2 regions of the Methylobacterium sp. BE186 genome follow, and region 2 is predicted to be linked to the other one. Evidence: riboswitches for the same ligand, from Rfam matches in the RefSeq annotation. Region 2 holds a riboswitch; the other holds the start of a gene.
The links. Region 2 has a riboswitch for thiamine pyrophosphate ahead of thiO (glycine oxidase ThiO). Riboswitches for the same ligand answer to the same signal wherever they lie in the genome.

Region 1 (7,839 bases), on a different contig from region 2:
GGGTCGACGGGACCGAGGCTGCCGGGGCGACCGGCGGGGATGTTGCGACGGCTCTGATGTCCATGGCCCTGCTCCTGTTGGAAGCAAACGAGCCCCATCAAGTCGCGAACACCGTTAGCACGCTGTAAAATTCGGGCCGCGCCCCGTGCGGACCTCGAAAAAGCGTTAAAAGATCGTGAGCACGAACGACGAAATGACGAAAAAATCACGGGGCCGAAAGAAATGAATTTCATCTTTTGGCAACAGAACGTTCGGGCCCCCTAGAATTTCTTGATCGGAAAAGCGTCTATCGCGCGCCGCGTCGTGCCCCGCGAAGCAATGATCGCGATCTACGCGCCCGTGATCGGCGGAAGATCGCATGCGATCACGGGCTGACCTTTCCGGACGGGGCCTGACAGGCCCCGGCGGCGCGCTTCGACGTGCGGGCCGGACGACACATCTTCTGATTTCAAAGGCGCGGCTGCTCACGTTCCGGTGGAGGTTCCGGCCCGGAACGAGAACGGCCGGCCGGGAGCCCGTGAGCGCCCGACCGGCCGATGATCGCGGTATTCGTCCGATCGCGGAAGGCTATTCGGCGGCGTCGACGTAGAGCTTGCCGCCCTCCGCCAGGAATTCCGCCGACTTCGCCCGCATTCCGGCCTCCCGCTCGGCGCTCGACATCACGGGCGCGGTGTGGATGACCTCGCCCGCTTCCTCCATCGCCAGAACCTCGGCGCGAAGATCCTGGGTGATCTTCATGGAGCAGAATTTCGGCCCGCACATCGAGCAGAAATGCGCGACCTTGTGGGCATCCTTCGGCAGGGTCTCGTCGTGGTAGCTGCGCGCCGTATCGGGATCGAGGGAGAGGTTGAACTGGTCCTCCCAACGGAAGTCGAACCGGGCGCGCGACAGGGCGTCGTCGCGCAGCTGCGCCGCAGGGTGCCCCTTCGCCAGATCGGCCGCATGGGCCGCGATCTTGTAGGTGATGACGCCGACCTTGACGTCGTCGCGGTTCGGCAGTCCCAGATGCTCCTTCGGCGTGACGTAGCAAAGCATCGCCGTGCCGAACCAGCCGATCATCGCGGCGCCGATGCCCGACGTGATGTGATCGTAGCCCGGCGCGACATCGGTCGTCAGCGGTCCGAGCGTATAGAACGGCGCCTCACCGCACTCGCGCAGCTGTTTGTCCATGTTGACCTTGATCTTGTGCATCGGCACGTGGCCGGGGCCCTCGATCATGACTTGGCAACCCTTGTCCCAGGCGATCTTCGTCAGTTCGCCCAGCGTCTCGAGTTCCGCGAACTGCGCCGCATCGTTGGCGTCCGCGATCGAGCCCGGCCGCAGCCCGTCGCCGAGCGAGAACGAGACGTCGTAGGCCCGCATGATGTCGCAGATCTCGTCGAACCGCTCGTAGAGGAACGATTCCCGGTGCCCGGCCAGGCACCACCGCGCCATGATCGAGCCGCCGCGAGAGACGATGCCGGTGACGCGCCGGGCCGTCAGCGGCACGTGCGCGAGACGCACGCCCGCATGGATCGTGAAGTAATCGATGCCCTGCTCGGCCTGCTCGATGAGGGTGTCCTTGAACACCTCCCAGTCGAGCTTCAGAGGATCGCCGCCGACCTTCTCCAGCGCCTGGTAGATCGGCACCGTGCCGATCGGAACGGGAGAATTGCGGACGATCCACGAGCGGATGTTGTGGATGTTTCGGCCCGTCGACAGGTCCATCACCGTGTCGGCGCCCCAGCGCGTCGCCCAGACGAGCTTCTCGACTTCCTCCGCCGCCGACGAGGTGACGGCCGAGTTGCCGATATTGGCGTTGATCTTGACGAGGAAGTTCCGGCCGATCGCCATCGGCTCGAGCTCGGTGTGGTTGATGTTGGCCGGGATGATGGCCCGCCCGAGCGCCACCTCGTCCCGCACGAATTCCGGGGTGATGAAGGGCGGCAGCGCCGCGCCGAAGCTCTCGCCGTCGGCGAGCTTGGCCTCGGCCTGCTCCAGCATCGCCGCGCGGCAGAGGTTCTCGCGATGGGCGACGTAGATCATCTCCTCGGTGATGAGGCCGGCCTTCGCGAACTCGTACTGCGTCACCCTCTGGCCCGGCCCGGCCCGGCGCACGACGCGCTCGGCGGGGCAGGGGGCCACGAGCTTGTCCTCGCCGACGAAGCCGTTGTCCTCCGGCTTGACGGCGCGCGGCTCGACGGACGCGTAGCCGCGCTGGGCGATCCAGGGCTCGCGCACGCCCGGCAGGCCGGCATTGAGGTCGATGCGCGCATCCGTTTCCGTGTAGGGACCCGACGCGTCGTAGACGCGCACCGGCGCCTCGGTGGGCTCGCTCAGCACGATCTCGCGGTAGGGCACGCGGATGTCGTCGCGGCCGGCGACGGTGGCGTACACCTTGCGCGAGCCGGTGATCGGACCGGTCGTCACGGTCTCGGGGCTGCCCTTCGGGAGGTCTTGGGGTCGGACGGGTGCGTTCATCGTGGATCTCTCCTGGCGTTGGAGCGATCCGAACTCGTCACAGGTCAGAATGGGCGCGGCCGCCGAGTCGTCTGGCCGCGAGTTCCCGTCCCTCCGCCGGTATGAGCCGGATCAGGTTCAAGGGTCAGGACGGAGCGCCCAATCTCAGCCCCCTGTCTCGGGGCTCCCCTCGGAACGGTTCAAATCTCGACGCCGCGCCCCGCTTTGTCAATGCGCGCATCGGTCTCCTTGCGGCGAGGGCGAGCGTAGCGTCACCTCCCGGTAGCGGACCGCATGCGCATCGTCAGCCTCCTTTTCCTCTCGGCGACCGCCCTCTATGTCGGCGCCGTCGGCCTTCTCGCCGCCTTCCAGCGGTCGCTCATCTATCCCGGCGCGTCGCTCCCGGGCGCTCCGATCGCGGCGGATCCGCCGGAAGGCGTGCAGAGCTTCGGCCTGCGAACCGGGGACGGCGAGACCCTGCGCGCCCTCTGGCGCCCGCCCGAGCCGGGCTGCGGCGTCGTCCTCACCTTCCACGGCAACGGCTCGCGGCCGGAGCCGCACGCCGCGCGCTTCACGGCCGGTCCGTGGGCGGCGAGCGGCTGGGGCGTGCTCGCCATCGCCTATCGCGGCTACCCGGGATCGACGGGAAGCCCGAGCGAGGACGGGCTCCTCGCCGACGGCGAGGCGGCCTACCGCGAGGTCGCCCGGCGCGCGCCGGGCGCCCCGATCCTGCTGCACGGTCACTCGCTGGGCACGGGCGTCGCGGCCGCCCTCGCGCGCGGGCATGCGGCCCTCGGCCTCTATCTCGAGGCGCCGTTCGACTCGATGGCCGCCATGGTGCGCCTGCGCTTCCCGCTGGCGCCGCCCGGCCTCCTGCTCGACACCTACCGAAGCGACGAGCGGCTCGCCGGCGCGACGATCCCGGTCCTAATCGTCCACGGCCTGTCCGACCCGGTGATCCCGGCGAGCTTCGGCCGAAGGCTCGCGGAGGCGGTCGGGCAAGCGGCCCATTTCGAGGCGGTGCCGGGCGACCACGTCTCGATCCTCGGCACGTCGGACGGGAAGGCCGAGGCGTTCTTCCGCGGGCGGATCGAGGCGCGGTGCCTGCCGAGCACGGCGGAGTGACGCGCCGCCTCCCGATGCCGGTCCGCCGCCTCATATGACGGGTTTGGCAGGGCGTATCGCGAGGGGAGGGGCATGGTCGGACGGCGGGCTCGGCGCTGGCGGGAGGACGACCCCGCGACCCAGGACAACCCTCGCTCGGAGCCCGTGATCTGCCCGCTCTGCGAACGCCCGATTCCGGCGCGGGCCCGGTCGAGCCTCCACCATCTGACGCCCAAGCTGAAGGGTGGTACCCACAAGGGGACGGTGCGCCTGCATCAGATCTGCCACTCAGCCATCCACGCCCGCTACAGCGAGGCCGAGATCGCGCGGCGCCTGTCCGCCGTGGAGGCCCTTCGCGAGGACCCGGAGATCGAGCGCTTCGTCGCCTGGGTGCGGACGAAGCCCGACGATTTTCACGCCGCCACCCGCATGACGCGCGATCGCCGCGGCGCGAAGCGCGACCGCTGAGGGGATTTAACGCCGCGTTTCGCATGTCGCCGGGACGCTCGGCCGCGTAGGGCCACCCGTTAAGACTGCGCGCGGAGGCTCCGGGGCCGTAGCAAGCGGCGGAGCGTCGTCATGGCGGTGGAGGGTTCGGCACCGGGGCGGCCCGACGAGGCGATGCGCCTCGCCTGGGTCGACGTCGCCAAAGGGCTCTGCATCATCCTCGTAGTGATGATGCACTCGACGCTGGGAACCGGCGAGGCGATGGGTGAGGAGGGATTCATGCATCCCGTCGTCGCCTTCGCCAAGCCCTTCCGGATCCCCGATTTCTTCCTGCTGTCCGGGCTGTTCCTCGGCCGCGTGATCGACCGGGACTGGCGCCTCTTCTCCGATCGCAGAGTGGTGCACTTCGCCTATTTCTACGGGCTCTGGGTCCTCATCCAGTCGGCCGCCAAATACGCCCAGATCGTCGACGGGGCCGGCCCAACGGCGTTCCTCGCCCATCTCGCACGGGCGCTGGTCGAGCCCTACTCGACGCTCTGGTTCATCTACCTCCTGGCGGTCTTCTCGGTGGTCACGAAGCTCCTGCGCGGGGTGCCCCCGGCCGTGCTCCTCGGGCTCGCCGCGCTCCTGCAGATCGTGCCGGTCGCGACCTCGTCCTACCTCCTCGAGGAGTTCTGCGCGCGCTACGTCTACTTCCTCGGCGGATATCTGTTCGCCTCGCGCATCTTCGCCTTCGCCGACACCGTGCGCGCGCATCCCACCCTGGCGCTCGCGGGCCTCGGTCTCTGGGCCGGAATCGAGGGCTGGCTCGCCTTCGCGCCCTCGCCGCTGCCGGGCTTCCCCACCCTCGCGAGCCTGCCGCTCGTCAGCCTCCTCCTCGGAGGAGCGGGCGCGCTCGCCATCGTGGCAGTGGCCGCGCTGCTCACCCGCGCCGGGGGAATCGTCGCGGCTGCCCTCCGGATGTGCGGTCGCCGTTCGATCGTGATCTATCTCGCCTTCTTCCTGCCGATGGCGGCGACCCGGACCCTCCTGGTCAGAACGGGCATCGTCGCCGACGTCGGTCTCGCGAGCCTCCTCGTCACCGCGGTCGCCGTGGTGCTGCCGCTCGGCTTCGAGCGCGCGATCCGGAATACGCCCCTCGCGATCCTGTTCCGCAGGCCGGGCCCGCTGCACATCGCCCCCGAACCGAAGGGCTCGGTCGGCGTGTTTCGGGCTGCCTGACCTCAGCGCCGGGTGCGGGGTCGGACGAGCCGATCGAGGAAATTCGCGATCTCACGACGCCGGTTCGACGCCTCGAGCACCTCCGCTCCGATACCGTGGCGCCACGCGAGATCCGTCCGCTCGCGCGGTGCGGCGTGCAGCGCCTCGAGATCGGCCGCGTAGGCCTCGACCTCCGCGCTCGTCCGGCAGAAGCCCGCCTCGACGACCTCGGCGGCCTGCAGGCGCAGCATCGCGCCGAGCTCGTGCTCGGGATGGTACTGCGTGCCCCAGAACACGCCTGTACCCGCACGGATCTCGATCGCCTGCACATCCAGGCGGCCGTTCCCGGCCAGCACCTCGGCCCCGGGCGGCGGCACGATCACGGCGTCGAGATGCATGGCCGGCGCCTCGTAGGAGGCGGGGCGGCCATCGAGCAGCGGGTGCCCGCGCCCGCCCCGGCTGGGTACGAGGCCCCGGGCGAAACCGTATTCGGGGCCGCGCGGATTGCGTCCCGCGTCACCGCCCGCCACGGCAGCGGCAACCTGAACGCCCCAGCAGGAACCGAAGACCGGAAGCCCGGCGTCGAGCGCCGCGCGCATCAGGTCGAGTTGCCGCCGCACCGCCGGGCGATCCTCCGTCACGTGCAGCGCCGAGCCCGTCAGGACCAGGGCGTCGAATCCTGCGAGATCGGCACCCGCCGGCAGCGCCGCATCGACGTCGGCCGGACTGATCAGGGTGCAGGAGACGTCCGTTGCGAGCGCCTTCAGGAGCGCGGCGTAAGCCTGCGCCGAGGTTCGCCCCGTCGCGCGGAGATGCTCCTCCCGGGCATCGCGGACATTTCCGTCCGCGACGAGACAGTGCAGCATCCGTTCCAATCCGATCCCATTCGAGAGGGTGCCCGGAAACGGGCCTGCGGGAACGGGGTACCTTGCGTACCGTTCCGGACCGATCCAGGAGACCCGTCGCCGCACGCCCCGGCCTCTCACGGTTAACGAACCCCGAATTCGACAGGTTAAGGGGGCTTAAACCCGCCGTATTTAGCGTGCGAACCGGGGCCGACCGGGCCGATGCTGCGCGGGGTGCAGCGTCGTCGCCCGATGCCGGGCCAGGACATCGACGGAACCCAATGACGAGAGGACGCGGACGGACGGGCCGGGACGAGCCGAACTTCGACGTGCCGGAAGGGCGCGTCGCGAGCCCGGGCGCCCTCGACCTCCGCCTCTCGCGCGACGATCGGGCGGGAGGCGGCGTGGCGGCAAAGCGAGGAGCGAGCGGGCAGGGGCAGCGCGGGCGCGCGGCTCCCGCGGGGCGACGCCCGGCGGCCCAGCCGCGCAAGGCCGCCAAGCGCCGGGGATCGTTCCTCGGTCGGCTCGCCTATGCCGGTATCGTGCTCGGCCTCTGGGCCGTCATCGGCGTGGCGGGGCTCGTCGCCTATCACGCCTCGCAATTGCCGCCGATCGACCAGCTGGCCGTTCCGAAGCGGCCGCCGAACATCGCGATCCTGGCAAGCGACGGCTCCCTTCTCGCCAATCGCGGCGAGACGGGGGGACGCGTCGTGAGCATCAAGGAACTGCCGCCCTATCTCCCCCGCGCCTTCGTCGCCATCGAGGATCGGCGGTTCTACAGCCATCTCGGCGTCGACCCGGTCGGCATCGCCCGCGCCATCGGCCAGAATCTCACGCGCCGCGGCGTTGCGCAGGGCGGCTCGACCCTGACCCAGCAGCTCGCCAAGAACCTGTTCCTCACACCCGAGCGCTCGGCCTCGCGCAAGATCCAGGAAGCGATCCTGGCCCTGTGGCTGGAGCACAAGTACACCAAGGACGAGATCCTCGAACTCTACCTCAACCGGGTCTATTTCGGTGCTGGCGCCTACGGCGTCGAGGCGGCCGCGCAACGCTATTTCGGCAAGCCGGCCAAGAGCGTGAGCCTCGCGGAGGCCGCGATGCTCGGCGGCCTCGTCCAGGCGCCGTCGCGCCTCGCGCCGAACCGGAACCTGCCGGCGGCCCAGACCCGGGCCGCACAGGTTCTCGCCGCCATGCAGGATCTCGGCTTCGCCAAGCCGCAGGACGTGAAGGTCGCGCTCGCTCAACCGGCCCGGCCCGCGAGCAGCCGCGGCGGCGGCTCGGCCAACTACGTCGCCGACCTCGTGATGGACGTGCTCGACGATTACGTGCCCAAATTCGACTCCGACATCGTGGTGCAGACGACCGTCGACACCGGCCTCCAGGCCGCAGCGGAGAAGGCCCTAGTCGATGAGCTGAACGCCAAGGGAGGCCGCTACAATGTCGGCCAGGGGGCGCTCGTCTCAATGCGGCCGGACGGCGCCATCCGGGCTCTGATCGGCGGCCGCGACTACGCGCAGAGCCAGTTCAACCGGGCAACCACGGCCAAGCGCCAGCCCGGCTCCTCGTTCAAGCCCTTCGTCTATCTCGCGGCGGTGGAGCGCGGTGCCACGCCCGACACGGTCCGCGAGGATGCGCCGATCAAGATCGGAAACTGGCAGCCGGAGAACTACTCGCACCAGTACGAAGGTGCCGTCACCCTGCGCACGGCGCTGGCGCTCTCGCTCAACACGGTGGCGGTGCGCCTCGGGCAGGAGGTCGGCCCGAAGAGTGTGGTGCAGACGGCGCAGCGCCTCGGCATCACCTC
Region 2 (7,839 bases):
TCAGGGAAGTACCAAGCCATGACCTACTGCGTCGGGGTCCTCGTGGAGCACGGGCTCGTGATGATCGCCGATACCCGCACCAATGCGGGGCTCGACGACATCTCCACCTATCGCAAGCTGCATCACTTCAACGTGCCGGGCGAGCGCGTGATGATGCTCGCCTCGGCCGGCAACCTGTCGGTGACGCAATCGGTGCTCAGCCTGCTCGCCGAGGGCGTGCCGGCGGATGAGGAGGGCGAGGGGCCGATGCGCTTCATCGAGGCGCCGACCATGTTCCAGGCCGCCCAGCTCGTCGGCCGCGCGATCCGGCATGTGCGCGCAATCGAGCGGGAGGGCTTCGCCGCCGCCAACCTCCGCTTCGAGGTCTCCTTCCTGTTCGGCGGCCAGATCGGCGCCGAGCCGATGCGGCTGTTCCTGATCTACTCGGCGGGCAATTTCATAGAGTGCAGCGGCGACGCGCCGTTCCTGCAGATCGGCGAGCACAAATACGGCAAGCCGATCCTCGACCGCGCCGTCACGTACGCGACGGACCTCTACGACGCGCTGAAGGTGAGCCTCGTCTCGATGGACTCGACCATGCGCTCGAATCTCGGCGTCGGCCTGCCGATCGACGTGGCGGTCGCGCGGCGCAACGCCCTCGACCTCGAGGTGAGCCACCGGATCGAGGCGGGCGAGCCCTACTTCCACGACCTGCGCGAGCGCTGGTCCGCAGCATTGCGGGCAGCCCACCGCGCGATCCCGAGGCCGCCCTACGGGCCGGCGGCGCGGTAGCGCCGGGGTCCGGTGATCAGCGGGCCGACACCGTCTCGGCCCGCGCTTCCCAGGATGCGATCAGGGTTCGCGCCTCGGCTGCCGGATCGTCGGAGCGCATCAGGCCGCCCATCACCGCGAGGCCGGCTGCGCCCGCGGCCCGACAGAGGGCCGCCTCGCGCGGCGTGACGCCGCCGAGCGCGAGCACCGGGACGCCGTGTCCCGCTGCGGCCGCGATTCCGGCGGGGCCGAGGGCGGGGCCGTAGCCCGGCTTGCTCGCGGTCTCGAAGACCGGGCTCAGCGTCGCGTAGTCGATCCCGGCCGCGGCGAGCCCTGCGATCTCCGCCGGAGCGTGGGCCGAGATTCCGACCAGGGCCTCGTCAGGCAGGAGGCGCCGGGCCGCCGCGACGTCCTCCGGTGTCGAGCCGCCGGGCAGGTGAACGCCATCCGCCCCGATCGCGGCCGCGAGCCGCGCGTCGCGGCCGATCACGAGGGTGCCGCCGGCGTGCCGGATGAGAGCGAGGAGATCCGAGGCGAGGCGCCGCCGCTCGGCCGGTTCGAGATCTCCGTCCCGCAGCCAGAACGAGCTTCCGCCGCCCGTGAGGATCCGGCCCACGGTCTCGACGAGGCTGCGCGTGTGGCCGTGCCGATCCGTGACGACGAGGAGCGGCGACGGCAGCTTTCTCACGAGCCGACGAGGCCGAGCTGCGGGCTCGACGGGTCGGCGCGGCCCCGCCGCGGGATGCGGCCGGCGAGATGGGCGAAGCGGCCGGCCTCGACGGCGTGGCGCATGGCGCGGGCCATCCGGACCGGATCGTCGGCCTTGGCCACTGCCGTGTTGATGAGGCAGGCCGAGGCTCCGAGCTCCATCGCGACCACCGCGTCGGACGCCGTGCCGATGCCGGCATCGACGATGACGGGCACGCTGGCGCGGCGGCAGATGAGTTCGATATTGGCTGGGTTCGCCACGCCCATGCCGGAGCCGATCAGCGAGCCCATGGGCATCACGGCGGCGCAGCCGATATCCTGCAGGCGCTGGCAGACGACCGGATCGTCGTTGCAATAGGGCAGCACGACGTAGCCGTCGTCGACGAGGTGGCGGCAGGCTTCGATCAGCTCCGCGACGTCCGGGTAGAGGGTCTCGCGGTCGCCGATGACCTCGACCTTGATCCAGTTCGTGTCGAGGGCCTCGCGGGCGAGCTCCGCCGTCATGATCGCGTCGCGCGCCGTCTCGCAACCCGCTGTGTTCGGCAGGAAGCGGTAATCCTTGAGGATGCGAACGGTATCGGACCCGTGGCCCTGGAGGGAGACGCGGCGGATCGAGGCCGTGACGATCTCGGCGCCCGAGGCGGCCACCGCCTCGCGCATGATCGCCTGGGTCGGATACCCCGCCGTGCCGATGAGGAGGCGCGAGCCGAGGCTCACGCCCGCGATGACGAGCCTGTCCTCCTCGGACGGGCGCAGCGGCGTCACGGTGTCGGATGGTGTCATGTGTCAGCCTCCCTGCATGGCGCGCACGATCTCGACGCGGTCGCCCTCCCGGATGGGCGTCTCCGCCCAGTCCTTGCGGCGCACGACGCGGCCGTTCAGCGCGATGGCGATGCCCTGCGGGCTCTCGATGCCGGTCTCCTCGGCCTCGAAGCGGAACAGGGCCTCGATGTCGGCGGCCTCGCTCTCGCGGGGCTGTCCGTTGACGGTGAGCTTCATGCTGTCGCCCTGATGCCCTGGCTGTCCCGGAACCGGCCGAGGCCGAAGGCCCGCGCGTAATCGGGCAACGCGCCGTCGAGCACGAGCGCCGTCACGGCGTCGGCGGTGGCCGGGTTCAGGAGATAGCCGTTGCGATGATGGCCCGTCGCCGCGACGAGGCCCGGCGCCAGCACGTCGATGATCGGGGCGTCGTCGTCCGAGGTCGGCCGGTAGCCGCTCCAGACCGCCTCGACCTCCATCTCCTCGACCCCCGGCAGCACCCGGCGCGCGCCCTCGAGCAGCGCGTAGAGGCCGCCCGCCGTGACGCCGGCGCGGAAGCCGCAATCCTCCACCGTCGCGCCGACGATGAGATGTCCGTCGCTCTTGGGCGCAAGGTGCACCTGCTCGGTCCAGACCATCCCGGAGAGCGTACCCGTGCGCCGCGTGGTGCGCAGCGCGAGCGACTGCCCCTTGAGGGGGCGCACCGGCAGCGCCAGTGCCTCCGGCAGCAGGCCGCCCTCGCCGCTCCAGGCTCCGGTCGCCAGGATCACGGTCTCGGCCGTGATCCACCCCGCCTCCGTGCGGGCGCCGACGACGCGGCCGCCCGCCCAGTCGAGGGCGGTCACGGGCATCCCCTCGCCTATCGTGACGCCCGCGCGCGCACAGGCCGCGGCGAGGGCCGCCATCACGAGCCTCGGGTCGACCTGATGGTCGAGGGGGCAGGCGATGCCCGCCGTCACGGTCGGGCGCAGCATCGGCTCGCGGCGACGCACCTCCGCACCGCTCAGCCACTCGGCGGCGACGCCCGAGCGGCGCTGCAGGTCGTAGCGGAAGCGCAGGCGCTCCACCTCGTCCCGGCCGATGGCGACGACGAGCGTGCCGTCCTGCCGGTAGTCGATCTCCAGGCCGGAGGCCGCCTGCAGCGCGTCGCGGAAGTGCGGCCAGCGGCGCAGGCTCTCGAGGGCGAGCGGCAGCAGCGCGTCCGAGCCGGGCTCGTGCTCGGCGGCGGGCGCCAGCATGCCGGTCGCGGCGAGGCTCGCCCCGGCGCCGAGGGTTTCGCGCTCCAGCACGGTGACCGAGCGGCCGGCCTCGGCGAGGCGCCAAGCGATCGAGAGGCCGATGAGGCCGCCGCCGACGACGAGGATGTCGGCGCGCGCGGGCAGGCCGGCGGACGCCGCAGGCCCCTGCCCGGCTCGGCGCAGTCCGATGGGTGAGATCGGCACGGATGCCAAGGATTCCCCTCCGCGATGGCCCGCAGAGATTGGTGTCCTTCAGCTTCTCTCGGAAGCAACCGGGCCCTTGTCGGAAACCCGCGGTCCAATCCCTACGCCGGTATGAGCCGGATCAGGTTCGAAGGATTTCCGCGCCGCCGTCCTCGCGAGGACGGCCCATCGGTTTCTCAGCCCCTTGCCGGGGATCTCCCTGGAACACCTGAGATTTGGACGCTCGGCCGCCCCGGGTCAAGCCCGCTTCAGGCAGGCGGCGGGCTTGGCGGCGGGGCGGAAGACCGCCATCGGCTCGGGGAAGCCGTCCAGGCTGTGGATGCCGAGGGGCTCCGGATCGCCCCACAGGAAGTCGACGAAGGGCTTCGACATGAGGAGCGGCTCGCCGAGCGTCCGGTTGAGCCGGGCGAGCCGGCTCGCGAGGTTCACGTCGCGGCCGATCACCGTGAAGTCGAGGCGCGCGCCGGAGCCGACATTGCCGTAGGCGGCCTCGCCGTGATGGAGCGCGATCCCCGCGGCCACCGGATTCGCGAAGCGGCCGAGCCCGTTCGCCTCGTCGAGGGCCGCGAGCGCGGCCTGCGCCGCGGTCAGCGCGCCCTGGGCGGCGCCGCCGAGGTCGTCGCCCGGCTCGCGGAAGATCGCGAGCAGCCCGTCGCCCAGATATTTCAGGATCTCGCCGCCCTCCCGCTCGATCGCGGGCACGAGGCAGTCGAAGAAGATGTTGAGGAGGTCGACCGCCTCCTCGGGCGTCATCTCGGCGGAGATCTGCGTGTAGTCGCGCATGTCGGCGAACAGGATCGCGGAGCGGATGCGCTGGACGTGACCGCGGCGGATGGCGCCCGAGAGGATCGCCCGGTGCGGCTCGTCGCCCACGTAGATCCGCAGCACGTGGTCGAGCTGCTTGTTGACGAGGCGCATCTCCATCACGGCGGCGAGCGTCGGCATCACGAAGCGCAGGATCGCGATGTGGTCGTCGCGGAACCCCTCCACGGAGCGGGTCGCGAAGGTGATGCCGTTGCGGGCCCCGTTCGTGAAGATGAGCGGCGCCACGAGATAGTGGCGGTAGCCCGCCGCCTTCAGCTCGGGGATGATCGAGTAGGCGTCGTCCGCGGTCTCCGCGAGGTCGAGGATGAGCCAGTCGCCGGTCTCATGGACGGTGTAGAAGGGGCTCGCCCGGTACGCCTTGTCCGAGGCCTCCCCGTGCGGGAACAGGCGCACGGTCGCGCCCTCCTCGCGGCTCCAGGTGCGGCCGACGCCGGCATATTCCGAGTGCAGCGTGTCGATGGCGGTGCTCGCCCGGTCGACGGGCACGTCGAGCGCGTTCAGGCGCTCGGCGAGGCCGGCGAGGAGATCGTCGGCGGCGAGCGTCCGTGTCCCCTCGCTGAGCAGCCAGTCGCGCAGGCCGACGCAATCCTGGAGATGGCCGAACGGCACGCCCTCGGCCTCCGAGCCATCGGCTTCGGCGGTCGGCGAGGACGGCGACTTTCGGGAGCCAGAATCGAGCATACGGCCAAGGTGGTGGTGGGACGCGCGGGCGACAATGGCCGCGCAGGGATTCGCTCGCGGCGCACGGACATTACCGACGCGCGGCTGAAACCAGAAATAGAATCGGGAAAGCAGAATTCCGGCTTCCGAGATCGGACCCGCCGATGCCCGGAAGGCGGCAGATCTCGGGTGGCCCCGAGATCTGCTGGAGAGGAGCGCCGCGTCGCGGTCTCCGCTCAGTTGTCGAGGAAGCTCCTGAGCTTCCGGCTCCGGCTCGGGTGCTTGAGCTTGCGCAGGGCCTTCGCCTCGATCTGGCGGATGCGCTCGCGGGTCACCGAGAATTGCTGGCCGACCTCCTCGAGGGTGTGATCGGTGTTCATGCCGATGCCGAAGCGCATGCGCAGCACCCGCTCTTCGCGCGGCGTTAGGGAGGCGAGGACGCGCGTCGTGGTCTCGCGCAGGTTCGACTGGATCGCCGCGTCGATCGGCAGGACGACGTTCTTGTCCTCGATGAAGTCGCCGAGGTGGCTGTCCTCCTCGTCGCCGATCGGAGTTTCGAGGGAGATCGGCTCCTTGGCGATCTTGAGGACCTTGCGGACCTTCTCCAGCGGCATCGCCAGCTTCTCGGCCAGCTCCTCCGGGGTCGGCTCGCGGCCGATCTCGTGCAGCATCTGGCGCGAGGTGCGGACGATCTTGTTGATCGTCTCGATCATGTGCACCGGGATGCGGATGGTGCGGGCCTGATCGGCGATCGAACGGGTGATCGCCTGCCGGATCCACCACGTGGCGTAGGTCGAGAACTTGTAGCCGCGGCGGTACTCGAACTTGTCGACCGCCTTCATCAGGCCGATGTTGCCCTCCTGGATCAGGTCCAGGAACTGCAGGCCGCGGTTGGTGTACTTCTTGGCGATCGAGATCACGAGGCGGAGGTTGGCCTCGATCATCTCCTTCTTGGCCTGACGGGCTTCGCGCTCGCCCTTCTGGACCATGTTGACGATCTTGCGGTACTCGCCGATCTCCAGCCCTGTCTCCGAGGCCAGCGTCAGGATCTGCTCGCGCAGGTCCCCGACCTGCCGCCCGCCCTTCTCGACGAGGTTCTTCCAGCCCTTGCCGCCGAGCGTGCCGACCCGCTCCATCCAGTTCGGGTCGAGCTCCCAACCCTGGTAGTGGCGCAGGAACTCGTCGCGGGCGACGCCGTGGCTCTCGGCGTAGCGCATCAGCCGCCCCTCGTGGGAGATGAGGCGCTTGTTGATGTCGTAGAGCTGCTCGACGAGCGCCTCGATGCGGTTGTTGTTGAGCGAGAGCGACTTCACGTCCGCGACGACGACGTCCTTCAGCTCGGAGAGCTTCGATCCCTGGGAGGCCGTCGAGCCCTCGCCGGACGCCTTCCGGGCGGCCTGCTCGTTCTGGAGCTTGCGAAGCTTGCGGTAATTGTCGGCGATCGCGTCGAACGTCTCGAGGACGCGCGGCTTGATCTCGGCCTCCATCGCGGCGAGCGAGACGTTGTTCTCCATGTCGTCTTCGTCGTCGCCGCCCTCGGGCGCCGCGGCCGGCTCGCTCTCCTCGCTCTCCTCGCCCTCGGCGATCTGGGGCGCGTTCTTCCCGTCGGGACCCGCGTAGGTCGCCTCGAGATCGATGATGTCGCGCAGCAGAACCTTTCCGTCGACGAGCTCGTCGCGCCAGATGATGATCGCCTGGAACGTGAGCGGGCTCTCGCAGAGGCCCGCGATCATCGCTTCGCGGCCGGCCTCGATGCGCTTGGCGATCGCGATCTCGCCCTCGCGGGAGAGGAGCTCGACCGAGCCCATCTCGCGCAGGTACATGCGGACGGGATCGTCCGTGCGGTCGGTCGGCTCCTTGGTGGTCTCCGAGCGCACGGCGACGGCGCGCGCAGGCGAGACCTCGGCCACTTCCGTGCCCTCGGCGCCCTCCTCGTCCTCGGCGGCCTCGCCGTTGGCGGGCCGCTCTGTCGCCGCCTCGTCGGTCTCCTCCGCCTCGACGACGTTGATGCCCATCTCCGAGAGCTGGGCGAGCACGTCCTCGATCTGGTCGGGATCCGACTGACCGTCCGGCAGGACCTCGTTGACTTCCTCGTAGGTGACGTAGCCGCGCTTCTTCGCGAGCTTCACCATCCGCTTTACCGAGGCATCCGTCAGGTCGAGGAGCGGCCCGTCGGTCTGTTCCGCCGGAGCGGCGTCCGTCTCGTCCCGTTCAGTTGCCTTCGTCGCCATGATCAGCCTATTGTTTTCGTGGCGGTGCGATGCGGGAGCTTTCGGGCCGCTCCGCGCCATCGACGCCGCAATGCGCGTGAACCGCGACCGGTTCGCGACCCGGCCGCTTCGATCCTCAATCCGGTATGCAAGCAAGACGCTTGACCGATTGTTAACTATGCGGCGGCGGAGCGTCGCTCCGACGCCTTTGCACCAGCTTTACGGCGCGGTCGAGTCGGTCGTCTCCGGCACATCCGTCTCGGCCTCCGCTCCGGCCACCACGGCCAAGCGTGCCTTGACATCGCAGAGCCACGCAAAATTGGCCTCGGTTTCCTCTTCGACCAGCGCCCGCTCAGCCTGGCGGAGTTCGCTATGTAGCGCTCCCGCCTTGCGGTGCAAGATCATAGCCTGACGCAATGCGTCTTCGAGACGCACGGGATCGGCGTGCGGATCGAGGGCCCATCGGTCGCCGGGACGGACTCGGA

Region 1: another riboswitch for thiamine pyrophosphate. It lies ahead of thiC (phosphomethylpyrimidine synthase ThiC); the one in region 2 lies ahead of thiO (glycine oxidase ThiO).

What each region holds. Positions count from the first base shown of each region.
Region 1 covers NZ_JAVDVV010000005.1:255,169-263,007, reverse strand. The annotation lists gene J2X36_RS08375 (flagellar protein FlaG) at 1-64, opposite strand, end outside; gene thiC (phosphomethylpyrimidine synthase ThiC) at 568-2,460, opposite strand; TPP riboswitch at 2,532-2,640, opposite strand; gene J2X36_RS08365 (alpha/beta hydrolase) at 2,734-3,564, shown strand; gene J2X36_RS08360 (restriction endonuclease) at 3,637-4,011, shown strand; gene J2X36_RS08355 (acyltransferase family protein) at 4,123-5,211, shown strand; gene J2X36_RS08350 (glutamine amidotransferase-related protein) at 5,214-6,056, opposite strand; gene J2X36_RS08345 (transglycosylase domain-containing protein) at 6,317-7,839, shown strand, end outside.
Region 2 covers NZ_JAVDVV010000010.1:68,236-76,074, reverse strand. The annotation lists gene J2X36_RS12910 (peptidase) at 19-771, shown strand; gene J2X36_RS12905 (thiamine phosphate synthase) at 788-1,438, opposite strand; gene J2X36_RS12900 (thiazole synthase) at 1,435-2,241, opposite strand; gene thiS (sulfur carrier protein ThiS) at 2,245-2,457, opposite strand; gene thiO (glycine oxidase ThiO) at 2,454-3,659, opposite strand; TPP riboswitch at 3,740-3,869, opposite strand; gene J2X36_RS12885 (adenylate/guanylate cyclase domain-containing protein) at 3,897-5,165, opposite strand; gene rpoD (RNA polymerase sigma factor RpoD) at 5,381-7,375, opposite strand; gene dnaG (DNA primase) at 7,574-7,839, opposite strand, start outside.